DNA from 3 places in the Leuconostoc sp. XM4 genome. Region 1 is predicted to be linked to each of the others. Evidence: riboswitches for the same ligand, from Rfam matches in the RefSeq annotation. Region 1 holds a riboswitch; each other region holds the start of a gene.

Region 1 (10,463 bases):
TAACTGGTAAGATGTCAATTGACAAAGACCACAATCCTGTCAAATCAATGGTTATGGTCGGTATGACTGATGGTAAAGAGTCATCTGCCGTAGTTGTTAAGTGAACACGTTTTCTAAGAAACGTATGAAACTAATGCGTTTGATAATATTTTGAGGTTAAAATGACTACTTTCATTCAGCAATTAATCAATGGTCTTATGCTAGGCAGTGTCTATGCGCTACTAGCTTTAGGCTATACAATGGTCTACGGTATTATTAAATTAATCAATTTTGCACATGGTGATATATACATGCTCGGTGCGTATTTTGGCTATTTTTTCATCAAGGTTTTACATTTGAATTTCTTTATAGCGTTAATTCTCGCAATGGCAGTAAGCGCCATTATTGGTGTGGTCATTGAGTATGTTGCCTATCGACCATTGCGTCATTCTCCAAGAATTGCGGTTCTTATCTCCGCTTTAGGCATCTCTTTTTTGCTAGAAAATGGCATGACTTATTTGTATGGGTCAGATCAACGTTCATTTCCACAGGCGATTAAGACAGTACAATACCACTTTTATGGTATACAAGTTTCAAATATTCAGTTGATTATTGCTGTAACTTCAATAGTTTTGATGCTGTTATTAACTTACATTGTTAAAAATACAAAAATGGGTCGTGCGATGCGGGCAGTATCCGCAGATCCAGATGCAGCGTCATTAATGGGCATCAACATCAATCACACAATTTCATTTACATTTGCAATTGGGTCAGCATTGGCGGCGGCTGGTGGCGTTTTGATTGGATTATATTATAACAGTATTGACCCATTGATGGGTATGACTCCTGGGTTGAAAGCGTTTGTTGCCGCGGTTTTGGGTGGTATAGGCATTATTCCAGGGGCAGCAGTAGGTGGTTGGCTAATCGGTATATTGGAAACAATGGTTCAAGCGACAGCTTTTTCAGATTACAAAGATGCGATTGTGTATGCAATGTTGATTGTCATATTGCTTATTAAACCGACTGGTATTTTAGGGAAAAACAAGCGGGAGAAAGTTTGATGGATCAAGCGCATATTAAATACACGTTATCATGGGCATCTTTGGCTGCAATGGGGTTCATTTTGATATTCGTGGCTCAAATGGTTGGCCTTATTGGTCATTATGGCATCACAACGATTGTACTTATCGGCATTAATATCATTGCTGCACTGGGACTTAATCTAGTGGTTGGTATTTCAGGGCAGTTTTCGTTAGGGCACGCTGGATTTATGGCTATCGGTGCTTACGCGACAGCATTAGTTATGGAAGTTGTTCCAGGTATCATTGGCTTTATTTTGGGAATGGCTGCAGGCATCGTAGTCAGTGGCGTAATTGCCTTAATTGTTGGTATTCCAACTTTGCGTTTACGTGGTGATTATTTGGCTATTGCAACATTAGGGTTTGCTGAAATTATTAGAATTGTCATTATGAACTTGAAAATAACTAACGGACCAGCTGGTATTTTTGGCATCGCACCTTTTGTGAGTTGGCAATTAGTTTATATACTAGCAGTTATAACATTGATTATTGTGGTCAACTTTGTTCGTAGTATGCCTGGGCGAGCCATTATTGCCGTTCGTGATAATGAAATTGCTGCCGAATCCTTAGGAATTAATACAACTAAGTATAAGGTAATTGCTTTTGTGACAGGGGCATTATTTGCTGCTATGGCTGGTAGCTTACGTGCAAGTTTCATCCAATCTATTGCGCCTAAAGACTATGCTTTTATGCAAAGTATTATGATCTTAATTATTATTGTGATAGGTGGGATTGGCTCAATGAGTGGGACAGTTGTGACAGCAATTGCGTTAGGTGTGTTAGACACAATGTTACAAAATTTTGGTTCCTTGCGTATGGTCATCTACGCTGTTATTTTAATTGCTGTGATGCTGGTTAGACCTCAAGGTATTTTTGGTAGTCGAGAACTATCATTAAAGAAATGGTTATTTGATGAAGGAGACGGACATGGCTCAGACAATACTGAAAACGCGTGATTTAAGTATCCGTTTTGGAGGTGTAACTGCTGTTGATGGTGTTAATATTGAAGCTGCCGAAAATGAGTTAATTGGTTTAATTGGGCCAAATGGTGCGGGTAAAACCACATTATTTAATTTACTAACAGGTGTATATTCACCTAGTGAGGGAGAAGTACTCCTATTTGATGGTCAGCAGTTAGCTAATGTCAATCGTCAATCTCCTGCAAAACGTGCTCGATTAGGCGTTGCGCGCACTTTTCAAAATATTCGCTTGTTTGAAAGTCGAACAGTATTAGAGAATGTTATGATTGCTATGAATTCTAGTACTCAGGCACATGTATTCAGTTCATTGTTTCGTTTACCTTCATTTTATAAAAATGAAGAGCAACTAAAAAACGAAGCTCGTAAGCTGCTAAGTATTTTTGATATGCTGGAGGTACAAGATACGCTGGCAACAAACTTACCATATGGGCAACAACGACGTTTAGAAATTGTGCGGGCATTGGCCACAAAACCTAAAATCTTATTTTTAGATGAGCCAGCAGCTGGTATGAATCCACAAGAAACGGCTGATTTAACACGTTTAATTAAACAAGTTCAACAAGAATTTAAGATGACAATTATTTTAATTGAGCATGATATGAACCTTGTTATGGCTGTCAGTGAGCGATTATATGTATTAGAGTACGGTAAGTTATTAGCCAGTGGCACACCATTAGAAATACAGCAAAATGCCGATGTGATCCGTGCATATTTGGGAGAAAATAACGAATGAGTGCATTACTGACAGTTGAAAATTTAAACGTAAGTTATGGTGCCATTAAAGCGGTACAAGACGTTAACTTTGTGGTGAACAATAACGAAATCGTATCACTAATTGGTGCTAATGGCGCTGGGAAAACTACAATTTTACGTACGATTTCGGGCTTAGAAAAACCCACTAAGGGACGTATTTTATTTGAAAATCAAAACATATTGACTATGAATTCAGAGCGAATTGTCTCAAGTGGAGTTGCTCAAGTGCCAGAAGGACGTCGCGTGTTTTCTGGCATGACTGTTCAAGAAAACCTACAGTTGGGTGCTTTTACTCGAGGCAAGGGTATTAACTTGAAAGATGAATACACACTTATTTACGATCAGTTTCCAATTTTAAAGGAAAGACGTAATCAAGATGCAGCGACTTTATCTGGTGGTGAACAACAAATGCTAGCCATGGGTCGCGCATTAATGGCAAAACCAAAATTGTTATTGTTGGATGAACCTTCCATGGGCTTGGCACCGCTATTTATTGAGAAAGTTTTTGATATTATTAAAAATGTTAATGCACAAGGAATGACAGTATTAGTAATCGAACAAAATGCGAATCAAGCGCTAAAAATTGCGGATCGCGGCTATGTTTTGGAAAGTGGAAAGATCACGATGACAGGTACGGGAGCAGAGCTACTTGCATCAGATGACGTGCGCAAAGCATACTTAGGCGGTTGATTATTCATATGGATTCAGGTACACTGAAGTAGAATTAAATAAATATCTGGGGTGCCCAAGCTGGCTGAGAGATACCCATTGAACCTGATTACGGTAATTCGTGCGAAGGAAGATTATAATAATGAACTATTCTAGTGTATAAATATGCCTATTTAGCCGTTAACTAATCTTTTCTGATAGTTAGCGGTTTTTTTATTCATTAATGTTAATTTTTAAAATTAATGAAGATATTTGTTTAAAAACACGAAGCCAAACAAAAAAGGAATTTAATCATGAATATTACAGACATTAGAACGAAATCACCTCTTGTCCTGACTTATGCAAATTTTGTTACACCACAATTTGTAGCTAATGTAGTTAATGTTGTTGGTGCCTCACCGTTAATGAGTCGCGAGCTAGCAGAATTTAAGGAATTAGCCGGAATTGCCAATGCGGTGATTATTAACACAGGGACGCTTCAAAAAGTAGAAATTAACGATATTATTAAACTTTCTCAGGAAGCATACCAATTAGGCAAGACAGTCGTATTAGATCCGGTTGCTGTATCAGTTCCATTTAGGTCTAAAGCCATTACACAATTTTTAGCCTCTGGTCATGTTGATGTTATTCGTGGCAATGCAGCCGAAATTGCTTGGTTTGCCGATATTGATTTTGCTAGTCAAGGTATCGATGCTACTGGAAAAGGTGACGTAATTGAAATTGCACAGCGTGCCGCCAAAAAAACAGGTGCAGTGATTGCGCTAAGCGGGGCTTGTGACGTTGTCAGTGATGGTCAATACACACAAACACTTGATATAAATGTTGAACAATTATCTTCTATTGTAGGTACAGGAGATGCCTTATCATCATTAATTGGTGCGTTCATTGCCGATGGGCTAAAGGTTCCTAATGTGATGAATGCAATGGCTACATTCAAACTTGCTGGACAAAAAGCCGCTACAAAAACGAATCAACCAGGGTCTTTTACAAATCAATTATTAGATGAATTATTTGTTATTGATAATATCGATGTTCAAAATTTTATTAAAGAAAGTGTGCTGAATCATGGTTAATAAAACACCCCAAGCTCTAACAATTGCTGGTATGGATAGCAGTGGTGGCGCTGGAGTTAGCGCGGATCTAAAGACGTTTGCCGCCCAAGGTGTTTATGGCGCTAATGTTATTGTTGCTCTAACAGCACAAAACACAATGGGTGTACAGCAAGTTTCGATGACTTCACCATCTATGATCCATGCCCAATTAAAATCAGTGGCTGATGACTTAAAAATAAGTGCTGTAAAAAGTGGCATGCTTGGTGATGTGCCCACAGTAGAATCAGTGTCTGAATTTTTACAACAAGCAGATTTTGGTAACTATGTATTAGATCCTGTAATGGTTGCCAAGGGAGGCGCTCACTTATTGAGTGATGAGGCCATAGTTGCTATTAAGTCTAGTTTGATACCGTTGGCAACGCTCATTACGCCTAATATGCCAGAAGCTGAAGTCTTAAGTGAGTCAAACATTACTAACCATGAAGATGTGATGCAATCCGCTTCAAAGATACAACAATTAGGAGTTGAAAACGTATTATTAAAAGGTGGGCATGCCTCCGGGAAAGATGTTTATGACTATATTCTATTGGCTGATGGTAGTCATTTTTGGCTTAAAAGCTCACGGGTAGATACAATTAGAACTCACGGGACAGGGGATACAATTTCTGCGGCCATTACTGCTCGTTTAGCTTTGGGAGATGATATGAAAACGGCTATTATTCATGCAAAAGCTTATGTTGATGCTACCATTCGTGAAGGTATCGATGTTGGGCATGGGCATGGACCGCTTAATCACCAGGCAAGAGTGACTGACAGGCATTTTCCAGAGGTACTAGAAAATGTTTGATCCGAGCATATTAGTAAATTATTTTGTATTAGGAACTCAGGACACCAATGGAGAGAGACATTTTTTTGAAGTCTTAGAGGAAGCACTGCAATCGAAAATCAGTGTGTTTCAATATCGAGAAAAAGGGCAACTGGCTTTAAGTGGATCAGAGAAATTACGAGTAGCCAAAAAAGTCCGGCAACTAACAACTGACTACCATGTACCATTGATTATTGATGATGACATTCAACTAGCACATGAAATTGATGCAGAGGGTGTTCATTTTGGGCAAAAAGATGGCGATATTATCAATAATATTCAATTAGCTGAGAATCTAGCTGTTGGGGTATCGGTGTCTAATGACAGCCAATATAAAAGAATAGAGAATATTAAAGGGATTGATTATATCGGAATTGGTCCTGTTTTTGCGACGGTAAGCAAAGCTGATGCAAATCCAGAGATTGGGGTTGAAGGTTTAAAATATTTGACAAGCAGAAGTAAATGGCCAAGTGTGGCAATTGGTGGAATATCGGAAATAAATTTGTCATCAGTTTTATCTACGGGTGTTAACGGTGCTGCTGTAATCAGTATGATTAGTCAAAGTGCAAATATAAGCGCTACCTTAAAATATTGGCGTTCATTACATTTATAAATAATGTGTTTTGCTGAAAATATCACAAACAAAATATACTTTGCGAATGAATAATGGTGTTATAGTAGGGGTGTTTAGAACAGAAATGTAATTTGTTAATTGAAGAAAGGTCGAATAAAATGAGCTATCAAACAATTAATCCCTTTAACGACGAAGTTATTCAAACATTTGACAATCATGATGACGCTTATGTTGAGAAGGCCATTGCCGAAGGTCATGCACTGTATAAAAAGTGGCGCAATGACCCGGCTAGTAGTCGCGCAGAGATATTAAACAAAATTGCTGACTTGATGGAAGAAGATGCTGATCATTTAGCTAAGGTACTTACTATTGAAATGGGTAAGCGATTTGTCGAGGCTCAAGGTGAAGTAGCATTAAGTGTTTCAATTGCTCGTTACTACGCCAAAAATGGTGCAGATTTCCTTAAGCCAGAACCAATCAAATCCTCGATGGGGGATGCGCAAGTAATTTCGCGCCCCACTGGTGTATTGATGATGGTTGAACCATGGAATTTTCCTTACTATCAAATTATTCGTGTATTTGCACCAAATTATATAGCTGGAAACCCAATGCTTTTGAAGCACGCAAGCAATACGCCAATGGCTGCATCAGAATTTGAAAAAATTGTTGAACGGGCTGGTGCCCCTACTGGTGCGTTTGCTAATTTATTCATTGATTACGATCAAGTGAATAAAATTATTGCTGACGATCGTGTACAGGGGGTGGCGTTAACTGGTTCAGAACGTGCTGGACAATTAATTGCTGCCGAAGCTGGTAAAAATATGAAACAAAGTTCGCTTGAACTTGGTGGAAGTGATCCATTCATTGTTCTGGATGATGCCGATTTATCTGAGATTAAAAAGATTATCGGGGGTGCTCGTCTATACAATGCAGGACAGGTATGTACTTCGTCTAAACGGTTTATTGTAACCGAAAAAAATTACGATGCGGTACTTACAATGTTAAAAGATGCCTTTGCTGAAGTAAAGCTAGGCGACCCATTGTTGGAAGATACGACATTAGCACCATTAAGTACCAGCAAGGCTAAGAAAAACTTGACCAAACAAGTGAAAGCGGCGGTTGATGCCGGTGCTACTCTTGAATATGGTAGTGTTGTCCAAGATAAACCAGCTGCACTGTTTGATCCCGTTATTTTAACTGGTATTACAAAAGACAACCCAGCTTATTATCAAGAGTTCTTCGGTCCAGTTGGACAAGTTTACAAAGTGAAAGATGAAGAAGAGGCAATTACACTAGCTAATGATTCTAATTATGGCTTATCGGGCGTGGTATTTGGTGGTTCACCTGAGCATGCGACGGAAGTTGCTTCTCGTATTGAGACGGGAGCGGTTTATGTGAATAGTTTTGGTGGAACATTACCTGAGTTACCATTTGGTGGTGTTAAAAATTCTGGCTATGGACGTGAGCTAGGACGCTTTGGTATCGAAACCTTTGTGAACAAGGAACTTATTGTTACCAAAAAGGAACCAATTGATTTAGATAATGCGTTTGGTGGATTTGTTTAAAAATTACTAAATGCCGGTTATTACTGGTTAGACGATTAGATCTCGAATAATGCTGAGATTTAATCGTTTTTCGTTACTTCAAATTGAGAACTTGGTTGGAAAGGATAAATAATGACCAGTATGCAAAGAAGTTTTACATGTTTTGTGGATGGTGAAGAAAAGAATGTTGTCGATGGTGTCTTACTGGCAGAACTAGATATTGAACTACAACAAAAGATAAAGCATGATTTTCCTGACAGCATGTTGGCAGATTTTATTTGCTTTGATCATTTGCTTCAATACCGTTTAGAAAAAATCGATAAAATGATATTGGAGAAGCATAGAACAAACAAACATATTAATAACAAACTAACGCACATATTGACAGATAAAAGTTTTAAAGTTGTCAATGTGAATAAGCATCAAAGAGAATCCTATACATTTGGCCAAAAAATAGCAGATAATGTCGCACATTTTGGCGGTAGTTGGGGATTTATTATCGTGTCCATTTGTGCAATGATTATGTGGATCATCACCAATGTTTTTCAATTGTTCAACATGCATTTTGATCCCTACCCTTTTATATTATTAAACTTATTTTTGAGTATGGTGGCCGCATTACAAGCGCCGTTAATACTAATGAGTCAGAATCGATCATCTGATTATGACAGATTGCACGCAGATAATGATTACCATGTGAATTTAAAGACCGAGGAGGAGATGAGGGTACTGCATGCTAAAATTGACCGTATTATTCAAAAAGATAACCCCGATTTATTTGAAATTCAAAAAATGCAGACAAAAATGCTTGGAGAATTACAAAAACAGGTCAATGAGTTACATAGTCACCAAAAAATTAAAAATGTTGACTAATAAAAAGGCCTAGGTGTGATACACTTTAGGCCTTTTGTTCTGTCTATTTTTATTTTATAAATTGCTCAGAAAGTGACAAGAATTCGTCAATATCTTTTTTAACCAAATCGGCACCAGTCTGCCAAAATCCCGGCTTCGTTAGATCAACACCAAGATGCTTTTTTGCTAATTCTTCTGAAGTCATATTAGCAGTGTCACGTAGCAAGGCAATATATTTTTCTTCAAAATTGTCACCATCTTTTTGTGCTTGCGCGTAAATGCTTGATGAGAATAAATAACCAAATGTATAAGGGAAATTATAAAATGGCACAGAATCAATGAAAAAGTGCAGTTTTGATGACCAGAAGTGGGGATGACGGACATCTAAAATACCATCAAAAGCTTCTTTTTGCGCGTTATCCATTAGTTGATTGAGACGCTGTGGTGTCACTAGGCCATGCTTACGTTCTGTGTAAAACGAATCTTCAAATAAGAAGCGGGCATGTATGTTTAAAAACATAGCAATAGGATTAGTCATTTTTGCATCTAATAATACAATTTTCTCGGCATCTGTTTTTGCTTCTTTTACGTTAGCGTCATTAACAATCAATTCGGCAAAAGTTGAGGCTGTTTCGGCAACGTTCATAGCATAGGCATCACGCCAAAATGGTAAATCAGTTAGCTGCGCAGAGTGGAATGCGTGACCCAGTTCATGCGCAATTGTCGCAGCATCATTTACTGAACCTGTGTAGGTTAGAAATATTCGAGACTCGTGTAAATCTGGGACAGATTCCATATAACCACCTGGTTGTTTACCAGGACGGTTCTCTGATTCAATCCAATTATTCTCAAAAGCCTTTTGAGCAAACGTTGCCATCTTAGGTGAAAACTTACCAAATTGTTCGATAATAAATTTAGCAGCGTCATCATAAGAAACATCTGATGGTTTATAGTCACCGATGTTGGTTAGTGGCGCGACTTGATCTTGCCAACCGATGGATTTCAAACCGAGTAATTGCTTTTTACGTTCAAAATATGTTTTAAACATACTCTTGTTAGCATCTACAACTTGCCACATAGCATCCAAAGTTCCGCGAGACATACGGTTGAGCTCCAGTGGCTGTTCTAAGTGTGATTGACGACCATGAGCTTCTTGATTGGTTAGACGAAATCCAGCCAAATGATTTAATGTATCACTCGTTAAATTTTCAGCTTTTGCCCACATTTTTTCATAGTTTGTCATGAGGTTAGCCCGCACCTCATTATCGGGTTCACCATCTAACATGTTCAAAGCTTGTCCAGCGGAAATTTGACGAGTTTTATTGTTTTCATCGGTATAGCTCATCGATAATGAAGCAGATATTGTGTCATAATGCTGGGACCAAGCTTGCTGTCCATCAAGATCAAATTTGTTAATTAACGTTTCTGTTTTATCGTCCAACAATCGTTTAGCATCAGTACGCAACTCTGTTAAGTAAAAAGCAATTGGTGCAAGACGGCTAGTAGTGATAGCTTTTTCAAATGTTTCATCATCTAATTTTGAAAGTAGTTTTTGAAAAGCATTTAAAGGAGATGAGAAAGATACCCATAAGTTTCCCAATTTATTAAAATGAGGCGCATAAACACTGTTACCATAATCTACAGACGACCAACCATTAACAAAAATATTGGCAGTACCAATTCCAGCACCAATATTTTGTGCTAAATCAGCTAAATCAGCCAACACCGTGAAATCTTTGTCTTGTGCGAGGCTGTAATCGGCTATCATATCAGTAAAATCATTGATTTGCTTTGCGATAAGTTCATATTTTTGAGTGAGTTGTGGTGAAGTTATACCACCCGGGAATATACTTTCTAAATTCCATTTTTGTGAGTAGGTCACGTTAATATACCTCGCTTTCTTTATAATTTATGATACCATTCTTAATGAAATTCTAGGGATAATAATTTATTAAACTTCAATTTTAATCATAATTTGTTTGCTCCATGACCAAAATTAGCGTACAATTTTATGGATTGATTATAAGGGAAAGTGATTTATGAAAAGAAAGTATAAGTGGTTAATTGGTTGTTTGGTTTTTATTGCTATTTTATTGTTATCAGCTGGTATGTATTT
Region 2 (10,463 bases), 700 kb from region 1:
ACGTGAAGTAGGATTTGATATACTCGAGTTAGAAGTTCCCGCTGGAGAGTCATCAAAATCTTTGTCAGTGGCCGGTGAATTGATTGCTAAAATGGCAGCTGCTGGATTTACGCGTGGCGATGGTGTTATTGCATTAGGTGGTGGCGTTATTGGTGATTTAGGTGGAGTAGTCGCCTCTTTGTACATGCGCGGAATTGCTTTTATTCAAATTGCGACGTCATTAACAGCTCAAGTTGATTCGTCGGTTGGTGGTAAGACAGCCGTGAATCTTGGTAATACAAAAAATATTGCTGGCTCTTTTTATCAGCCGGATTTAGATTTAGTTGATGTTACTTATTTGAATACACTGACGGACCGTGATTTAGTTGAAGGATATGCGGAAGTTGTTAAAACATCAGCATTGGCTAATCAAGACTTTTTTGATTTTACTGGTCAAATCAAATCGGTAGCAGATATACGTCATCATGCGCAAGAATTGTCAAAACGCGCGATTGCTTATAAGGCTAGTGTAGTGATGGCTGATGAAAAAGAAGCTGGAGACCGCCAGTTTCTGAATTTTGGGCATACTTTTGGTCACGCGATTGAACTATTAGCTCATGGTGAATTACGTCATGGTGAAGCTGTGGCGATTGGTATGATTGCTATTAGCAGTCGATTTGAACAACATGGTATAATGCCTAGAGGGCTAACTACTGAATTATTAAGTCGATTGGAAGCTGTTGGTTTACCAACACATTCGCATTTTATCGGGACAACTGACTTCTTTAACCACTTGATCAATGATAAAAAAAATCATGATGGTGTTTTGAATTTAGTGGCTCTTGAAAAAGTAGGTCAGCCAATTATTGTAAAGAAAAAAATCGCCGACATGCCGGCATTTGTGGAGAATTAATATGAGATATGTTACTGCTGGTGAAAGCCATGGCCCTGAAGAAATTGCTGTTATTGAAGGTATTCCTGCCGGATTACACATCAGTCAAGAAGATGTTAATGAGCAATTAGCTCGACGTCAGCGTGGTTATGGTCGTGGTGAACGTCAAAAAATCGAAACTGATACAGTTACCTTTTTGACAGGTGTTCGTCACCAAACAACACTTGGATCACCAATTACATTGAATGTTCACAACGATGATCATAATAATTGGTCGAAAATTATGGCCCCTAATGAGCCAGCAACAGCAGAAAATACGCTCCGTAAGGTGTTGCGCCCGCGTCCAGGACATGCTGATTTGGTTGGTGGGATGAAGTATCGTCACCGTGAAGATTTACGCAATGTTTTGGAAAGATCTTCGGCTCGTGAAACGACAATGCGTGTTGCAGTTGGTGCTGTTGCCAAAAAATTACTTTCCGAAATAGGTGTTGATGTTCATGGTTTCGTTGTTAATGTTGGACCTGCTAAGTCCGACCTAAATGAGTTAACTAAGTATAAGAACCTGCAAGAGTTGCGTGTTGTGACAGAAGGTTTTGACACACGTGCTCTAAATGCTGAAGCTGATGAAGCTATTAAAGAAGTAATTGATAAAACAAAGCGTGATGCAAATACTGTAGGAGGCCAAGTCCAAGTTATTGCGACAGGTATGCCTGTTGGATTGGGTTCATATGTATCTGCCGATACAAAGTTAGACGCTAAAATTGCCAACGCTATTGTTGGCATCAATGCCTTCAAAGGTGTTCAATTTGGTGGTGGTTTTGATAACGCAGAAAAGTATGGCGATCAAGTCATGGATGAAATTTTTTGGGACGAAGAACGTGGCTTTTATCGTGGTTCTGATAATCTCGGTGGTTTTGAAGGTGGTATGACGACAGGAGAAGCAATTGTTGTTCGTGGTGTTGTTAAGCCTATTCCTACTTTGTATCGTCCTATGCAGTCAGTTGACATTGATACACACGAAGACCACCGTGCATCGATAGAACGCTCAGATACAACTGCAGTTACTGCCGCTGCTGTAATTGCTGAGGCAATGGTAGCAATTGAGTTAGCTAAAGCTGTTTTGGATAAATTTGATGCAGATAACATTGAACGGATGAAAGAACAAGTGGCAGTGTATCGTGAAGAAATAAGAAAGTTTTAATATAGCTTCGGCTATAGTACATATTATGAACAAAGGATAAAAAGAGATGATTAAACTCACTAAAGCAGAAAAAAATGGCCTTCATGGAGAAATAACAGTTCCTGGCGACAAGTCAATATCACATCGAGCATTGATGTTTGGTGCGATAGCTGAAGGGAAAACTGTCATTGATAATTTTTTGATGTCAGATGATGTGATGCATACCATGGGTGTTTTTCGTGCGCTTGGTGTGGAAATTGACCACACAGAATCACAAGCTAAAGTTATTGGTAAAGGCCTTACAAATTTTAAGGCACCATCTGCTGGATTAGATATGGGCAATTCAGGAACTTCAACTCGTCTCCTCATGGGATTGCTAAGTAAGCAACCGTTTGATCTAAATATTTTTGGTGATTCATCACTGAGCAAGCGACCATTGCGTCGTGTTGCCGACCCGTTGTCAATGATGAATGCGCAATTTGAATTATCTAATGACGAGTTCTTACCAGCTGTAATTAAGGCCAATACTGGACTAAATGGTATTACTTATCATATGCCGGTAGCATCAGCGCAGGTCAAAAGTGCTATTTTACTAGCGGGCATACAAGCTGAGGGTGAAACAACGATTATCGAAGATCTACCATCAAGAGATCATACAGAGCGCATGCTCCGTCAGTTTGGTGGGCAAATTAAAACAGATAACGGTGTAATTACTGTTAAAAAGCAGTCAAAACTAAGCGGTCAGCATGTTTTAGTACCATCGGATATCTCAAGTGCTGCATTTTTCATGGTGGCTGGTTTAATTACACCAAACTCGGAAATTACCATTAAAAAGGTCGGTGTCAATCCAACGCGTGATGGTGTGATTAAATTGCTTGAACGGATGGGTGCAGAAATTACTCAGAAACCGATTGCATCTGATGGAGAACCGTTGGCTGATATCACGGTCAAAGCACAAACTTTACACGGTATTGCAATTACTGCTGAGGATATTCCTGGTGCAGTTGATGAACTGCCCATTCTTGCTCTAGCTGCTACACAAGCTGTGGGAGACACGATTATAAGTGGTGCAGAGGAATTACGTGTAAAAGAAACTGACAGAATTTCGACAGTCATTAGTGAGCTAACTAAATTGGGCGCTGATATTGATGAGAAGCCAGATGGTATGGTTATTCATGGTGGAACGCTCTTGCACACGTCAAATGGCTCAACACTACTTGACTCACATGGGGATCATCGCATTGGTATGATGAACGTGATTGCTTCTCTCATTACTGAAGGGGATGTAGTATTAACCGGTGAAGAAGCTATGAGTGTGTCGTATCCTGGATTTGTAGAAGATGTGTCCTCAATTAAGAGAGAATGGTTATGAAAAATATCGTTGTTGTGGGTCTTGGCGAAATGGGGGCATCGTTAGCCAAAATTTTAAACAAAGAGCCAAAAAACCAAGTAATAGGTGTTGATATTAATGAAAAGTCGCTCAGCTATGCAAAAGATCATGGTATTGTTTTTGAGGCAGCTTCTAATTTAGTAAATGTTGCATCTCATGCTGATGTTATTATCTTGGCCACACCAGTAACTTATATCGAAGAAATGATTCGTTCATTATCTCAACTATCTCTAAAAAAAGAGGTAATCGTTACGGATACAGGATCGACAAAACGAGATATTATGGATGTGGCTGAAGCAGTTTTGACACCAAAAAATATTCATTTCGTTGGTGGGCATGCTATGGCCGGTACTCATCGGAGCGGTGTTGAGTGGGCAAATGAAAAACTGTATCAAGATGTGCCTTATTTCTTAATTCCAAGTTCAATTTCTAATGCTCGTAGGTTGCAGGAAATTCTTGAACCGATTGCCGCTAAATTTATGCCAATTTCAGTCAAGAAACACGATGAGCTGATGGCTGTAATTAGTGATATACCGCATATTATGTCTTTTGCATTAATGAATACTGCCACTAACCAGCTGGGCGATTCAACGACATTTGGACAGTATGTTGCTGGTGGCTTCAAAGATATGACACGCATAGCGGAAAGTGATCCAAAGTTATGGACTGATGTATTGTTAAGCAACAAAGAAGCAATATTAACTAGTCAGTCCTTGATAATCGAGCAATTACAATTATTTTCTCAAGCAATTGAAGATAATGATGCATCAACTTTGATGACTTTAATTTCGTCAGCACAGGAGTCAAGAAAAAATTTATTGTTAAAGTGAGAAAATTATGATTAAAGAACCAGATACATTAATGCTTATTGGGTTTATGGGTGCTGGGAAAACGACTGTGGGTAAGGAAATTGCTCGGCAACATCATTCAAAGTTCGTAGATATTGATTCTGAAATTGAACGTGCTGCCGGTAAATCAATCGCAGAAATTTTTGAAGAACGTGGCGAAGCCGGCTTCCGTGAGTTAGAAACCAAAGTTTTAAATAATGTGCAAACATTTGATGGTGTTGTTGCCACGGGCGGGGGTGTAGTGGAACGACCAGAAAACTTAGAAATTCTGCGCCATTCTCCAGCGACAATTATTTATTTACATGGCAATTTAGAAAGTACTATTGGCCGCTTAATTCTTGAAGGACAGCGCCCGTTACTTCAAGAAAAATCGACGGCGGAATTCTTTGCATTATGGCAGGAACGTGACCCAAAGTACGAAGAAGTTGCCAATTTCACCGTAGAAACAGTTGGTAAAACACCGGCGCGTATTGCAGCTGAGATTATTGCCTTATTTAGCGCTAATGAGGATGAACTAGCACTACTACAATTGCGTTCACAGATAGATGCATTTGATCGTCAAATTTTTAAAATTATTTCGGAACGTTTTCAGATTGTTGAAGCAGTGGCTCGTTATAAAGAAAAATTTGGTATACCAACGATTCAACAGGATCGTATGTTAAAGTTACGTAAGGAATTGAAATCAGATTTTAGTACTTCTGTAGATATCACAGATGACATGATTGATGGTATTATGACCATTTTGATGCAGGCTGCCATTGACAAAGAGAATAGGCAATTAAATAGGTGATTTATGAAACTTCACACATTAGGACCAAGTGGCACAGATTCTGAACAGGCAGCACAATATTATTTAACGGACGAAACCCTAATTTTGCACAATAGTTTTGAAGAAGTTTTATTACATCTAAGTGACTATAAAGGGGATAAAATAATTTTACCAGTTGCATTTAAGTCTAATCAGGAACCAGATTTGAATTGGGCCGACTTTAATTATTTAAATTGGTCACAGCTTGCAATTGAACAAACATTTTCGCTACCCTTAATGACGATGAGTGTGATTGAAAATACCCAATTTGAGCGAAATGTAGCAATAGTCCATGCGGCCACAGAAGGCTTAATGAAAAGATATTTAACCTCTGTGAATTTAGATAATGCTTGGGGGCCGTCAGTGATGTTTGCACCAAGTAAAATTGTTGCATTACAGAGCTTTATAAAAGAACAAAATCGGTTTACAATTGTTTCTGAAGAACAATTCAAAAAATTACCTGAAAGTAGTGACGGAAAATACCAAATTAGGCAACAATTAAAGCCTCAGATGGTTTGGATCGTCTATAGAGTCCTATGACATTAAGAGAACTATTAAACATACCTAGCAGTACGAATAAACCGATTATAGCAGTCCCCCTAACTTTAGGACCTACGGACAAAATTAGTCCGTTCGCTCAAAAACTACAACAACAAAATCCAGACATTGTTGAATGGCGGGCAGATTACATCGCAGATGACTTTAGTCAGGCGGTTATGTGGCAACAAGTTAAGGATGGGGCACAAAGTGAATTGGCGCAAAAAGACGTTTCTGCCATGACAGAAGCGAAAATGTTGTCAGAAATTGATAATGCCAAGCAAGAATTCATGGCTAATTGGCCACAAATAAATGTTCAAATTATTAAAGAGTTAACTGGTACGGTGTTTAATAGTATTGGTGGTTTTCCGGTGTTGTTAACATATCGTACGGTTACACAAGGTGGCCGTGGTGAAATGGGCCCAACCGAGTATGCCACTTTTATGATTACTGCTTTACACTCGGGGTTTCCGTTTGCAGCTGTTGATGTTGAATATACATTAGATGAGCCGCTACGACAAAGTATTATGGACGCAGCGAATAAAGCCAATGTTCCAGTATTACTGTCATACCACGATTTTGAATCTACCCCTAAAAATTTGCCAGCTTTAATCAGTGATATGGCTGATACTTCAGCAGATATTATCAAATTGGCTGTCATGCCTGAATCCGAAAAAGACGTTGATTACCTATTGCAAACAACTAAGAACGTCAATATTTCGCAACCATTAATCACGATGAGCATGGGAGAGATAGGTAAACGTAGCCGTATCGAGGGATATGAATATGGGTCAGAAATGACCTTTGCAGTACTTGATGGTACACAAGGAAGTGCTCCTGGGCAGCTGACAATTAATGAATTATTGCAAGCTTGGCAATAATGTGTTATATTAGTTAAGACCAACTGGGTAGTATCTATCTACCTACCCGCTATCTCTCCGGAGGTAGCGTTTTTTGTTTACTTTGATTTACTAGGCAATTATTTCTTGTGTTTACAAAAAATAAATGTTATAGTATTTATGAAATTATATATGTATGTCTGGGGTGCCCGCGAGGGCTGAGAAATACCCATTGAACCTGATCGGATTAAAATCTGCGTAGGAAGATGTGATTAATAGATTTTTTATTAAGCTGTTTTTTTGCGTACCCATTTGCGCAAAAAAACAGCTTTTTTATTTGAAAAATTTAAAAAGGTTCAGTGTATTGAAAAATTTCAAAAATATATTATCAGGAGGTTTACGAAAAGGAGCCCATGGATGTAAATATAACTAAGGTGCTAAAGCTATATTTAGTCACAAATCGATACGATTATTCTGATGAAGAGTTTTTAGGTCGAATTGAAAAAGCATGTCAGAACGGTGTCACACTCGTTCAGCTAAGAGAAAAGGAGGTTACCACGCATAAGTATTTTGAACTGGCAACGAAAGTGAAAGAAATTACTGACAGATTCAGAATTCCATTGATTATTGATGACAGAATAGATATCTGTCAAGCAGTTGATGCTGCTGGTGTCCATATTGGCGATAATGACTTACCGATATCAGTCGCAAGACGTTTAATTGGTCCAGAAAAAATTTTGGGTGTGTCTGCTAAAAGTGTCATGAGAGCCACACAGGCCGAACTAGAGGGGGCAGATTATTTAGGAGTTGGCGCTATTTATCCAACTAAGACCAAGGTAATCACAAAACCTACGTCAATCGAAACTTTAAAGGAGATTACACGAACTGTCTCCATACCAGTCATTGCAATTGGTGGTATCAAGGAACATACAATTCACAACTTTAAAAATACTGAAGTCAATGGTGTGGCGATGGTTAGCGAAATTATGTGTGCCGAAAATATAGCGGACAAAGTATCCGACACGATTAAAGCACTTGACCAAGTACTTTAAAAACTAGAGAAAGGTGGTCCTAGGTAATGCTTAAGATAAATGGCTCTGTAGAGAATCAGTACGTTGGAAAGACAATTGCACAACTGCTCAATGACAAAAATGCTGCTTTAGAAAACATTGTAGTTGAACACAACGGTAAGATTTTACAACGTGAACGTTTTGTAGATACTTTTATTCATAATGATGATCAAATTGAAATTATTTCATTTGTAGGCGGAGGTTAAAGGAAGTCTTATGCACAAAATTAATATTGATGGTTACAGCGTTCAAGAAGTATATGAAGATATGAAACAACGCAATGTGCCAGGAACGTCAGAAAAACTTGCACAGGCTCATGTGACTATTGCAGGTGCCGGTGGACTTGGCTCTAATATTGCCATCGCATTAGCGCGTGCAGGAGTAGGGCATTTGACTTTGATTGATTTTGATGCTGTTGAGTTGAGTAACCTGAATCGACAGCAATTTAAATTGAGTCAAATTAATGTACCAAAGGTGATTGCGCTAAAACAAAATATATTAGAGTTCAATCCATTTATTACAATTTCAACAATTCAAGAAAGAGTCACGTCGCAAAATGTTGAAGCTCTATTTGGTGATAGTGATATCATATGTGAAGCATTTGATGACCCGCATAGTAAAGCAGTCCTATTAGGTAGTTCTCGTGAAATTTTTCCAAATAAACCGCTTGTTATGGGCAACGGGTTAGCTGGAATTCATAGTCCAAATAATATTAAAACGAGACAACAGAGCGAAAATGTATACATCTGTGGGGATAACATTAGTGCTGGAGTAGAAGGATTGATGGCACCAAGAGTGCTTGTGTGCGCTGGTCATCAAGCAAATGTCATTTTACAGCTAATACTCGGTAAAGTGGCTTTATAAATTTAGGAGAAACTGATAGTAATGAAAGAAAATACTGATACCTTGACCATTGGTGGTCATACATTCACTTCAAGATTCATTTTAGGATCCGGTAAATATTCCTATGAATTAATTGATTCAGCAGTAAAAAATGCTGATGCTCAGATAATAACAATGGCATTGAGACGTTCCAATGACGCCAAGGAAAATATTTTAAACTATATTCCTGAGAATGTCACTATTTTACCTAATACTTCAGGCTGCACAAATGCTGAAGAAACTATCCGAATTGCCCGTATTGCCCGTGAATTAAGTGGTAGTGACTTTATTAAATTAGAAGTAATTCCTGATAAAAAATACTTAATGCCTGATAATTACGAAACATTAAAAGCAACAGAAGTTCTGGCCAAAGAAGGCTTTATTGTAATGCCTTATATGTTGCCCGACTTAAACATAGCCAAACAATTAACCGATGCGGGAGCGGCAGCAATTATGCCACTAGGAGCACCAATTGGAACCAACAAGGGCCTGTCCAATAAAGATTTGATTCAAATTCTTATTAATGAGATTGACTTGCCAATTATAATTGATGCGGGTATCGGAAAACCTAGTCAAGCTGCTGAAGCTATGGAGATGGGGGCAGATGCCATTATGGCCAACACAGCAATGGCAACTGCTGGAAATATTCCTTTGATGGCTGAAGCATTCAAATTAGCAATCAATGCCGGGCGTAAAGCTTATTTAGCAAAACCTGGCCGGGTATTAGATGGATCTGCTTCACCGTCTTCAACACTAACAGGAGTAAGTAATCCTGCTTAGGATGAATTCAAAAAGGAAGTCACATGGAAAATACGATAGACCCAATAAATAAACGGCATAATAGTTGGGTCACTATTATTTTATTAAATTTTTTTGGTTGGATATTCATATATGCAGACCGTACAATATTAAATCCTGTTATGCCAGCTATTCAGTCAGAATTTGGCTTGAATCATAGCCAACTGGGTTTGATTTCGTCCTTGTTTTTCTTAACGTATACCATCGTGCAAATGCCTTTTTCTACCTTAGCAGACTACTTTAGTAAAAAATGGATTATTGGACTTGGTTTCATATTTTTTGGTGTGATGACCTTATTTTCTGGATTAGTCACAACTATTGGACTATTCTTAATTACTAGAGCAATGGTGGGTATTGGTGAAGGAAGCTTCTATGGCGCATCGTATGGATTATCCTCGCAAGTATTACCGAAAAACAAGTTAACTTTTGGAACAGCTTTAATTAATTCTGGACAGGCTTTTGGGCAAATTCTTGGCACATTATTATCCAGTATTCTTGTGTTACAGCTTCATTTTCATTGGTCTACCCCATTTATCACTATCAGCGTACCAACTGTAATCGTTGGACTACTGTATATATTGGTTATACGAGACAAGCCGTTTAATGCATCAACTAAACCAAATCATTCTAAGACTGCAATTAAGTCAATCGACATCAAAGCGCTATTTACACGTAATTTGTCATGTACGTACTTGATGCTTTTTGCTTCAATTTATGGGCAGATTGTAATGATTACTTGGTTACCGTTATACTTGATAGATTATCGGCATATTTCAGGAACAAATGTAGGGTGGGTAGCATCCATTGTGCCGTTTATCGCCATTCCAAGTGCATTATTGTTTGCTAGAATAAATGATTATTTGAAAAATACTAAGACATTGATATGTATTTTAGTTCCTTTATCGGCAATTTCACTGATTGTCGGCGTAACGATTAATAATGATATGGTCTTGTTACTGTCTTTGCTAGTCTATGGGGTAACAGGAAAAATGGCATTAGATCCTTTGCTATTGTATACCATTAAGATTAATGCTAAAAATTCGCAGCTGGCAATGACATTTGGGATTTATAATTTTTTGGGGATGATTGCATCAATTATTGCACCAATCATGACTGGCTTCTTAATTGATGTTACGAAAGGTATGAGCATTAGTTTTTATGTTGCCGCATTATTATTGATGGCGTCGTTAGTTTGCTTTAATTTTGTGAAATATGAAGCTGAACGAGACTGAACGCTTAT
Region 3 (10,463 bases), 300 kb from region 1:
CAATGGCTGATCAAACAATAGCTAGATCAAATAAAATAGTCAAAAAGAAAAAGCCAATTTGGTTCTGGCTTTTTTGGGGTCTAATATCTATATTATTGGTAGGTGGAATCTGGCTTTTCAATGAAGCTAGCGGACCAGTAAAAATTAAGGACAATGTATCCAAGATCAGTAAATCAGACGCGACGTTTGATGTATCCTTAAATAAAAAACAAATCAATGCCTTAGTTGCTCATTATCTTAATGATACAGATAACAGTGGCTATACTTTTAAAATTGGGGATGACGTGATGATGTATGGTAGCGCCAAACTTTTGGGCCAAAAATTTAATTTTGGCATGGCGCTAGATGCCAAATTAACGCCTAATGGGAACATCGTTATGCAGGCGAAATCTTTAGCAATTGGTAACCTATCGTTGCCAATTAAAACTGTAATGAGTTACGTCAGATCAAGTTACGATGCGCCTGAATACGTCACAATCGTACCGAAGAAGAAGCAAATATTCATTGATATGAGTAAGTTACCCACAACGCAGGGCATTAAATTTAAAGCAAAGGTCATTAATATAAAAGCAGATCAGTTTGTTTTCCAAGGAGGTCTTGCTAATGAGAAAAAGTGATCGTTCATTTTACAATTGGTTAATGACGAATCGTAATTCTATGGCAGCCAATGAAGTGCAACAATTTGCAAACAATGCCTTTTTAGATTCGTCATTTCCAAAACAAAGTAGTGATTTTGATGAATTGTCAAAGTACTTAGAAGAGAATACAACCTATTTAATGAGTATGACAACATTTGATGAAGCGTGGTCACTATACAACGCTGAGCGTTAATGTTAGAAAGGATATATGTTTAATGGCACAAATAATTCAATGGTTCCCAGGCCATATGGCCAAAGCCTTCCGTTTGATGCGGGAAAATTTAAAACTAGTCGACGTTGTTTTTGAGCTGGTTGATTCCCGTATTCCCGAAAGCTCACGTAATCCGGAAGTGGATAAGTTAATCGGCAATAAACCCCGTTTGTTAATTATGACTAAAGCTGATTTGGCAGATCCTGATCAAACACGGGCATGGAAAAAACATTTTGAAGCACAAGGATACACAGTACTTGTGCTCGACACGCGTGACCCAAGAACTCCGCAATTAGTGACTAAAGCAGCCCGACGAGCAGTTGAAGCAAAAAAAGCAGCACAACTAGCAAAAGGTATCCAAGATCAGCCTATTCGTGCCATGATTTCTGGGGTGCCAAATGTCGGTAAGTCAACATTATTGAATCACTTGGTAATGAAAAATGTTGCGCCAACGGCGGATCGACCAGGTGTAACGAAGAAAATTGCTTGGCTAAAAACACCAACAAAATTAGAATTACTGGATTCTCCTGGGGTGCTCTGGCCAAAGTTTGAAGATCAAAACATCGGCATGAAATTAGCATTAACAGGAGCGGTGAAAGATACAATCTTTGCCAAAGATGATGCTGCGCTATTTTTGATCAACTTTTTTCGAGAATATCGACCAGAGGCCATTATTGAGCGATATCATTTGAACGACAATATTTTTGATCAAGAAAATGTAGATGTTTTATTATCCATCACAAGCAAATTAGGATTCAAAGACGATTATGACAAGGCCAGTGAACGAATACTAAATGATCTTAGAAAAAATAAACTAGGGGCGTTTACACTTGATTTAATTGAGACGAAAAATGACTGACACAATTGCAAATATTAAATTACAACTCAAAAACACATCTCCTAATGACGAGCAGTTGCTAATTTGGCAACAAGATCAGCGTGTTGGTGTACAAAATGCATTGAAGGCTTGGCAAAAAAAGCAAGTGATGTTGCAGGAAAAACGCGAGCATTTTTTATCTCGTTTTGATATTGAGCGTCAGTACTGGATGCAAGGCTACGACTTAATTGCTGGCGTGGATGAAGTTGGTCGGGGGCCTTTAGCTGGCCCAGTTGTTGCGGCAGCTGTTATTTTACCGCATGATTTTGATGTTTTAGATGTCATAGATTCTAAGCAACTGTCTGCAAAAAAAAGAGACGAGTTGTACGACAAAATTATAGAAAAAGCAATTTCTATAGGTGTTGGCAGCGTCGAAGCCTCAATTATTGATGAAATTAATATTTATGAAGCAGCACGTGTTGCGATGACCGAAGCAGTCAACCAGTTGGCTCCCGTACCTGAAGCTTTATTAATAGATGCTATGCGGTTAGATTTAGATTTGCCGCAAGAATTTTTAATTAAAGGAGATGCACGAAGTAATTCTATAGGTGCAGCCAGTATTATTGCAAAGGTCACACGTGATCGCCTAATGGCTTCTTATGGTTTAAAATATCCTGGTTATGGTTTCGAAAAAAACGCTGGATACGGTACAAAAGAACATCTTGAGGGTATAAAAAAAATCGGCATTACACCGATTCATCGTAAAACATTTGCACCCATTAAAGATATATTATGATGCACTGTAATATGACTAAGAGACTGATTGCCATCATCCAGTCTTTTTTTTTGATTACAATTGTGTTAAAGTGTGTCCGCTCAGCATTTTCGGTAAATCCATGTGAGGCCATAGCTTCTGCTAAACGAGTTGACCACCGGAGTGAGACCAAAATAGCTTTGAAAAATAATTGTGGTGAGTAAAATGTTAAAGATTCACCACGCATTAAAGCTGCCGTTCGGATAGTCTGGACTTCTTGTTTAACACGGGGCACAAAGGATAATGCACCGCGAAGACCGTAGACAAAAGTGGTTGGCACACGAAATTTTTGTTCGAGTGTGTCTAGAAGCAAGATTATGTCAGTTGTAAACGAAAAAGCCGCTCCTAGGAATATGTAGGCAACAATTCGAGTCATCATGATAATTGCCATTTCATGGGAACCAAAAGTTGTAAATGATGTCCATGCACCTAAGACAGGCAAGATAGGCATGGCAATTAATAGCAAATAACGTTTCCAAGACAGTTTTGAAAAAACAAGATAAATACCAGCAATAATCGCTACAACAACATTGACTTGATAATTAAGGACAAAAGTTAGTTCGATGCTTACGATAAGTATAAGTAGAAATTTAACACTTGGATTCATAAAAAATGCTCCATATATTGTAAAGTTCGATTAGATAGATGCAAATGATAATCAATGATTGGGCGTAGCTGATCTAGTTGGTGGCTAATAATAATAAAACGTTGCCGTCCATTATCTGCGATTTCTCGTAAAATTTCGCCTACAACCCGAACGGAATCTGTGTCCAGACCAGCAATAGGTTCGTCTAACAATAATATTGGTGTGCCAACAATTAACATCACCAAGAGTTGAACTTTTTTCTTTTGCCCGCCAGAGAGCTGATAAACGACATGATCTTGTAGCCCATCCAAATTTAAGCGCTCTAAGTAACGAGTAATTACGTTTTCGGACCATTTTTCTGGTTGTTGCGCATGTTGCATGCTCAACGCGATTTCCTCACGAATCGTCATTCGTAAAAACTGCCGTTCTGCATTTTGAAAGATCAATGCTACTTGTTTTGCATATTTAGCAGCATTAAATTTTTTGATATTTTGATCTATATACAAAATGTCACCTTGGTAGGATTTTAGTCGAGTTAGCGCATTGAAAAGGGATGACTTGCCTGTGCCATTTGCTCCAGTAAAGAGCGTAATTCCACCGGGAGCCAAAGGTAAATCAGAAATACTAATTAATTGACGTTGCCCCACTAAAAGTTCAAAATTTTTTAATTGCAAAACACCTTCTTTAGGTAATTGCAGGTGGACATTTTGTTCTGATAAAATACGATTCTGAAAGTTACTAACAGTTGCTACTTTTTTGTGGTGTATTTCCCACACATGATCAACAAGTGGTTCGTACCCATGTAAATCATGATCAGTGATTAATATAGTGGTTTGTCCCTGTATTTGTAAATCTTTCAATTTAGCTAATAGGTCTTGGCGAGATTGGCTATCAATATTTGCAAAAGGTTCGTCTAATAATAAGAAATCACTTTGCATTGCAACAATGATAGCCAATGCAACTTTTTGTTTTTCACCACCTGATAAGGTGTCAATGTCTTGATGAGTTAAGTCTGAAATACCAACAAATTCTAAAGCGTGCGTTGCACGTTGCTTGATATCAGAAGGATGAACTTGCAAGTTTTCTAAAGTGAAAACCAATTCATCCAGTGGTGTTTTCATAACAAATTGGGTGTCTGGATCTTGAAATAAAAAACCGACGACTTTGGTTTTCTCGTTAGCCGGTAATGTGGTAACTGCTTGATCATTAACAAGTACTTCACCTTTTAGTTGCGGATATAATCCTGCAAATATTCGGAGAAGGGTTGATTTTCCAGAGCCAGAGGGACCAATTAGCAGGTTAAAACTATTGTGAGATATTGACATGGTGGTATCATCAAGTATTTTTGTATTGCCATATGACAAACTGATATGTTTTAAATGAGTAACCATAATAATTCCCTATGTACGCGGAAATTCCGCTTATTTATATTTATCTGTTTTCTTTGCAATGGTTAAAACATCAGAATCTGTAGCCATGTTTATTTTGCTGTATACCATGACAGGGATGTCACTAATTTCTGCTGCAACCTTGGGCAAATTTTTTAAAATATCCATTAGTTGATCGTAATCACCTTCGAGAGTTGATTCGAAAGCACCTACCTGATAGTTGACACCACTCTTGTCAATATAAGCAATCACATGATCAACTATGCGAATGACTTCTTCTGTGTCAGCTGTCATCGGCAATACTTGGACCGCAATACTTGATATCATGAGACCACCTCGTTTTTATTGACCTCTAGGATACCTGATTTAGCAACTAATTTTTGTGTGAAGTAAACGATAACTCCTGCAAAAATAGCTGCTGAAATGAGGCGAGTAATAAATAATCCAATCAACAAACCAAATGAGTAGTCAGCATAACCATTACGGAACAGGTCCCAAATAAACGTCACAATGGTAACTGTGATAACAGACATTGACAAACTCGTTTTGTCCCAACGACGGTAGCCAAATACAGCAAATCCAAGTTCGGTACCAAACCCTTGAATTAATGCAGAAACAACGTTCATGACACCCCATTGAGAGCCAAACACCATTTCAATTGTGCCGCCAAGTGTTTCACCTATAATTGATGCGCCAGGACGACGTAAGATGAACCCAGCCATCGGACCAGCCATTAGCCAAGGACCCAATGTTGCATCATTAGCATATGCGCTTAATCCAAATGGTGTTAAAAAGGCAGCGATGACATTATAACCAAATGCCCAAGCCCAAAATATAAATCCAAAAAAAACACCGATTAGTGCGATGAAGATAACATCGCGAAGTGACCATTTGTTTGCAGACATTTGCAAAACCTCCTAAAATTTCCGATATTAACCAATAGGTGCATGAGCTATACAACTGCTTACATGACTTATTGGTTAATAATTGATGTAACCGAAATCACCGCAAAATCGGGTGTAATTAGAAAAAGCCAGACTTCACAAGGAAGACTGGCTTGAAAAATTGTGGTCATGATCTCAATGCAGAAACGCTACTTAACAAACTTGTGTTATTTCATCATCATATATTATAGTGATAACGTTACAAAACATAGTACCGTCAAGATATGTCAGTTCATTAATACATTTTCAAGTAAATCTCCCTACGCTAGTATTAACTAGATCAGGTGTGATGGGTTTTATCTCAGCGCGACGGCACCCCAGATTTTGGTGTTTTCAGTTATTTGTGAAAAGCTCACGCCTAGAGTGTAACACAAGACAAATTATCGTGCAAACTATTCGTATGCAATAGAATTTAATCCCAAAATCATGTTATATTTTCTAACATTCTAATGTTTTTAATTATGAAATTTGAGTATGATGTAACTTGTGGTCTTTATTAATTAAAAGTACATGATATCAGCGAGATATTGACTTATTTGTTATACTAAAATGAGTAAAAAAAACAACTCTAAGGATAGAAAATGGACAGTATTCATCTTTCACCACGGCTTGCAGCTGTGGCTTCATTTGTACCCAAAGGCGCAAGGGTAGCCGATATTGGCTCTGATCACGCCTATTTACCTGCTAATCTATTAATCAATAACAAAATATCGTTTGCGATTGCTGGTGAGGTTGCTAAAGGACCTTACGAAAATGCGCAGCACGAAATTGTTCGAAGAGCGTTAACCACACAACTTGAGGCGAGATTGGCGAATGGATTAGCGGCAATTAAAGATGAGGATCATATTGACACGGTCACAATCGCTGGTGTGGGTGGTGTCTTAATTACAGATATATTAGAAGCGGGATTTTCAAGAGCAAAACGTTTTGAAACGCTTATACTACAACCTAATACTGATGAGCACATTGTGCGAACATGGCTAAACAACCATCAGTATAAAATTAACGACGAGGTTATTGAACAAGAGGATAACCACTTTTATGAAATTATGATTGCAACAAAGGGCACCCAAAGTTTATCAAGCCTCGATAAAAAATTTGGTCCTGTCTTGCGAAAGAGAAAAACGTCAGTTTTTGTTGCTAAATGGCAGAAAGAATTGGATCGTATCGACACAATTTTTGAAAATCTTGAATTTGCTGGAAAAGCTGATTCACCCATTTATCAAGATTGGAAAAAAAAATATCAGCAAATTCAGGAGGTTATCAAGTGATTGCACAAGAGTTAATTGACAAGATTGAACTTTTTGCGCCGAAACAATTAGCTGAGGAGGGTGACCCCACGGGACTGCAAATTGGTGATCCTAAGCAGCCTGTACATCGAGTAATGACAGCCCTTGATGTTCGTCCAGAAGTAGTTCAAGAAGCAATCGATAATCAGGTCGATTTTATATGGGCACACCATGAGGTCATGTTCTTCCCGGCGAAAAGTCTAGACTTATCACAGCCTCAAAATCGAATGTATGCAGATTTGATTCAACACCATATCGTTGTTTATGCTTCACATACTAATATGGACAGTGCACAAGGTGGCATGAATGATTGGTTGGCCGAAGCACTTGGCATTCAAGATGTAGTGCCTTTAGTACCAAATGTAGATAAGAAAACTGGTCTTGGCAGGATCGGACAATTAGAGCAACCAATTTCTGTACAAGAATACGCTGTGAAAATTCGTGATTTGTTTCATGTTCAAGCAGTGCGTGTTATTGCTAACGATGTGACAAAGCCAATTCAAAAGATCGCTGTGCTAGGTGGAGATGGTGGCCGTTGGTGGCGGGTTGCGCAACAAGCAGGAGCTGATGCCTACGTCACAGCCGATGTCTACTATCACGTTGGGCATGACATCTTGGCTTCAAATTTTATTGTGATTGATCCTGATCATCATATGGAAGCTATTGCTAACGAAAAAATGGTTGATAAGGTCAAAGAATGGTTTGGTGACACTGTTGATGTAGTTGCTACAAAAATCAATACAGATCCATACAAATATATTTAGTTAACGGTTAAAACAGTGAGCAAATGCTCAAAAAGGAGTAATATATGACAAAGTATCCTGAATTGACAGAACGTTTTTTGAAGTATGTAAAGGTAGATACACAATCTGATGAGAACTCAGAAACAGTGCCGTCATCACCTAAAGAGGTCGCTTTTTTGGCAGATTTAGCTGAGGAGTTAAAAGCTATTGGTCTTGAAAATGTACGCACCATGAAGGATGGTTATGTGTTTGCGGAATTATCAAGCAATATTGATGACAGTGCTGTGCCTACAATTGGCTTTATTGCACACGTTGATACTGCAGATTTTAATGGAGCGAACATTAACCCACAAATTATTGAAAATTACGACGGCAAATCGTCAATTAAGTTGGGAAATAGTGGTTACGAATTGACAACTAACGAATTTCCTAGCTTAAAAAAATATGCGAGACATACTCTAATTACAACTGATGGCACAACACTATTAGGTGCTGATGATAAAGCTGGAGATGCTGAAATCATTACGGCAGCTCAGTATTTAATTGCACATCCAGAGATCAAGCATGGTGATTTGCGATTTGCTTTTGGACCAGATGAAGAGATTGGTATTGGTGCCGATCATTTTGATGTTGAAGCATTTGGTGCTGACTTCGCTTATACAATGGATGGCGGACCGTTAGGCGAGCTTGAATGGGAGACATTTAATGCTGCGAGCGCCGTTATCACAATTCAGGGACGAAATGTTCATCCAGGAACTGCAAAAGATACAATGGTTAATGCCATTCAACTAGCATTTGATTTCCATGAACAACTTCCTGTCCATGATCGCCCAGAAAATACTGAAGGAACAGAAGGATTTTGGCATCTTCTAGCAGTTGACGGTAATCCTGAAGAAGCAACCCTGCGATATATTGTTCGTGATCATGATCGAAATATATTTGAAGAACGTAAGCAAAGATTATTAGATATTGCTGATGCCTTTAATCAGAAATTAGGGGAAAAGCGTATTAAAGTTGTATTGAAAGATCAATACTATAATATGGGTGAAATCTTGAAAGATGATATGCGTTCAGTTAATTTGGCTGAAAAAGCGATGAATAACTTAGAGATTAAACCAATTATTGAGCCTGTCCGTGGCGGTACCGATGGTTCAAAAATAACTTTCCTAGGGCTACCAACACCAAATATTTTTGCCGGTGGCGAAAATATGCATGGCCGTTTTGAATATGTTTCTACAACTGTTATGGAACAGGCAACAGACGTCATTTTAGAAATTGTAAAACTTGCACAAGAAAAATAACTTTTAGATAAACAAAAAAAGAGCTCAACTGAGCTCTTTTTTAATCTTGTGATTTATTCTTCAGACGCAACTTCTTTTGGTGCAGCTGATCCTGAAATTGCTGGAATTGCAACTAGCGCAACTTCACCAACAATGACAGCAATGACAGCAACAGTAACAAAATCATAAGTACCAGAATTCAATTGGGATACAATATAACCCAAAATCTCACCAAATATTGCCGACCAAATTGCTACCATAATGTATTTCATGATTTTTACCTCTTTACTGTCATTATAATACACCTTTTTTCACAAATGGCAAGTTTTTAAGGGAATTTAAACAAGAAAATAGAAAATGTCTAATCTGTGATTTTACGGAACCCTAATATTTGTTAAAATTAACGACTTTTCTGTGATTTTTCTGTATAATTAAAGAAAACGGATGTTCGTATAAGGAGTTGAAATGTACGCACCGCTTCAAATTTTAAGCAGTTATAGCTTATTAAAAAATCCAAATACAATTGAACAAATTGTCCAAACGGCAAAGACTCGTGGTTATGAAGCCATTGCACTGGCTGATGTTAATGTAATGTACGGGGCGATAGACTGGTTTCGACAAACAAAAAAGCATGGGATTAAACCTTTATTTGGCTTGACATTAATGGTCAACGGACTTGTGAATACTGCCACGCTATTTCCAGTCGTACTATTAGCTGAGAATCAAGTAGGCTACCAAAATCTAATGTGGCTATCATCAGCCAAGATGACTAGTCAAGGAGATTTTCAGTGGGAAACAATGGTTAAACACTTAGACGGTATAAACATTGTTTTTCCAACTGACAGTGAGCTCGTTCAGCTCATCTCTTCAGGGTATGAGGAAGTTAATAATTATTGGCACCAACTCCTCACCCTTGTTGACGAGCACCATTCTTTTATTGGTATTAATTCGCAAATGGCACCGCAGATACAAGAGAGGTTAGCACAATTTAGCGAACGTACTGGTGGTCATATGATTGCTTTAGATGATATTGATTATCTTAACTCAGATGATGCTTTCACCACTCAAGTTTTAAAAGCAATTGATGCAAATGTTAAATTGGACGATATTAAAATTTTGGCTCAACAACAAGGCTCACATATTTTAAGAGATTTAGCTGTCGTTCAGCAAGAATACCAAGGTACAGAAATACTAAAGACAGCCTATATTAATAACGAATTATTGGTATCAAAAAGCAATGTCAGCATTGAATTTAAAGATACAGCTTTACCACCCTTTGAAACACCATCTGGCGTGACCAACGCACAGTTTTTAGAAACGATTGCTGTCAGTGGATTAAAAAAACGATTGCAAGGACATAACGTGAGTTTGAACTTGTACGAAGAAAGATTGCAGCACGAATTAAAAACCATTGAAGTGTTAGGATTTAGCGATTACTTCCTGATTGTTTGGGACATTGTTAACTTCGCACATAAAAATCACATTCAAACTGGACCAGGACGTGGCTCTGTCGCTGGATCTTTGGTTGCGTACAGTTTACAAATTACCGATGTAGATCCCTTGCAATTTAACTTGCTATTTGAACGTTTTCTAAATGATGAGCGAGTGCAAATGCCTGATATTGATATTGATTGGCCACCAAGCAAACGTGAAGAACTATTCACCTACCTTCATCAAAAGTACGGGAAAAGAAATTTTGGTCAAATTATTACATTTGGTACTTTAGCTTCTAAACAAGCTCTACGCGATGTTG

What was found. Region 1 has a riboswitch for thiamine pyrophosphate ahead of thiM (hydroxyethylthiazole kinase). Riboswitches for the same ligand answer to the same signal wherever they lie in the genome.
Region 2: another riboswitch for thiamine pyrophosphate. It lies ahead of thiE (thiamine phosphate synthase); the one in region 1 lies ahead of thiM (hydroxyethylthiazole kinase).
Region 3: another riboswitch for thiamine pyrophosphate. It lies ahead of RHP64_RS03785 (ECF transporter S component); the one in region 1 lies ahead of thiM (hydroxyethylthiazole kinase).

Annotation. Positions count from the first base shown of each region.
Region 1 covers NZ_CP134507.1:435,148-445,610, forward strand. The annotation lists gene RHP64_RS02360 (ABC transporter substrate-binding protein) at 1-104, shown strand, start outside; gene RHP64_RS02365 (branched-chain amino acid ABC transporter permease) at 162-1,040, shown strand; gene RHP64_RS02370 (branched-chain amino acid ABC transporter permease) at 1,040-2,014, shown strand; gene RHP64_RS02375 (ABC transporter ATP-binding protein) at 1,986-2,771, shown strand; gene RHP64_RS02380 (ABC transporter ATP-binding protein) at 2,768-3,481, shown strand; TPP riboswitch at 3,519-3,609, shown strand; gene thiM (hydroxyethylthiazole kinase) at 3,754-4,533, shown strand; gene thiD (bifunctional hydroxymethylpyrimidine kinase/phosphomethylpyrimidine kinase) at 4,526-5,359, shown strand; gene thiE (thiamine phosphate synthase) at 5,352-5,990, shown strand; gene RHP64_RS02400 (NAD-dependent succinate-semialdehyde dehydrogenase) at 6,110-7,516, shown strand; gene RHP64_RS02405 (DUF1003 domain-containing protein) at 7,628-8,368, shown strand; gene RHP64_RS02410 (M3 family oligoendopeptidase) at 8,418-10,229, opposite strand; gene RHP64_RS02415 (alpha/beta hydrolase) at 10,387-10,463, shown strand, end outside.
Region 2 covers NZ_CP134507.1:1,135,278-1,145,740, reverse strand. The annotation lists gene aroB (3-dehydroquinate synthase) at 1-892, shown strand, start outside; gene aroC (chorismate synthase) at 894-2,072, shown strand; gene aroA (3-phosphoshikimate 1-carboxyvinyltransferase) at 2,119-3,423, shown strand; gene RHP64_RS05790 (prephenate dehydrogenase) at 3,420-4,271, shown strand; gene RHP64_RS05785 (shikimate kinase) at 4,279-5,079, shown strand; gene RHP64_RS05780 (type 2 periplasmic-binding domain-containing protein) at 5,083-5,637, shown strand; gene RHP64_RS05775 (type I 3-dehydroquinate dehydratase) at 5,634-6,515, shown strand; TPP riboswitch at 6,665-6,755, shown strand; gene thiE (thiamine phosphate synthase) at 6,887-7,525, shown strand; gene thiS (sulfur carrier protein ThiS) at 7,552-7,749, shown strand; gene thiF (sulfur carrier protein ThiS adenylyltransferase ThiF) at 7,760-8,407, shown strand; gene RHP64_RS05755 (thiazole synthase) at 8,429-9,205, shown strand; gene RHP64_RS05750 (MFS transporter) at 9,229-10,455, shown strand; gene RHP64_RS05745 (Zn-dependent hydrolase) at 10,462-10,463, shown strand, end outside.
Region 3 covers NZ_CP134507.1:734,045-744,507, forward strand. The annotation lists gene RHP64_RS03745 (SGNH/GDSL hydrolase family protein) at 1-21, shown strand, start outside; gene RHP64_RS03750 (YpmS family protein) at 3-617, shown strand; gene RHP64_RS03755 (YozE family protein) at 604-831, shown strand; gene ylqF (ribosome biogenesis GTPase YlqF) at 854-1,708, shown strand; gene RHP64_RS03765 (ribonuclease HII) at 1,701-2,462, shown strand; gene RHP64_RS03770 (energy-coupling factor transporter transmembrane component T family protein) at 2,446-3,087, opposite strand; gene RHP64_RS03775 (ATP-binding cassette domain-containing protein) at 3,084-4,457, opposite strand; gene RHP64_RS03780 (thiamine-binding protein) at 4,488-4,781, opposite strand; gene RHP64_RS03785 (ECF transporter S component) at 4,778-5,359, opposite strand; TPP riboswitch at 5,639-5,728, opposite strand; gene RHP64_RS03790 (tRNA (adenine(22)-N(1))-methyltransferase) at 5,980-6,669, shown strand; gene RHP64_RS03795 (Nif3-like dinuclear metal center hexameric protein) at 6,666-7,451, shown strand; gene pepT (peptidase T) at 7,496-8,731, shown strand; gene RHP64_RS03805 (YjzD family protein) at 8,785-8,982, opposite strand; gene RHP64_RS03810 (DNA polymerase III subunit alpha) at 9,176-10,463, shown strand, end outside.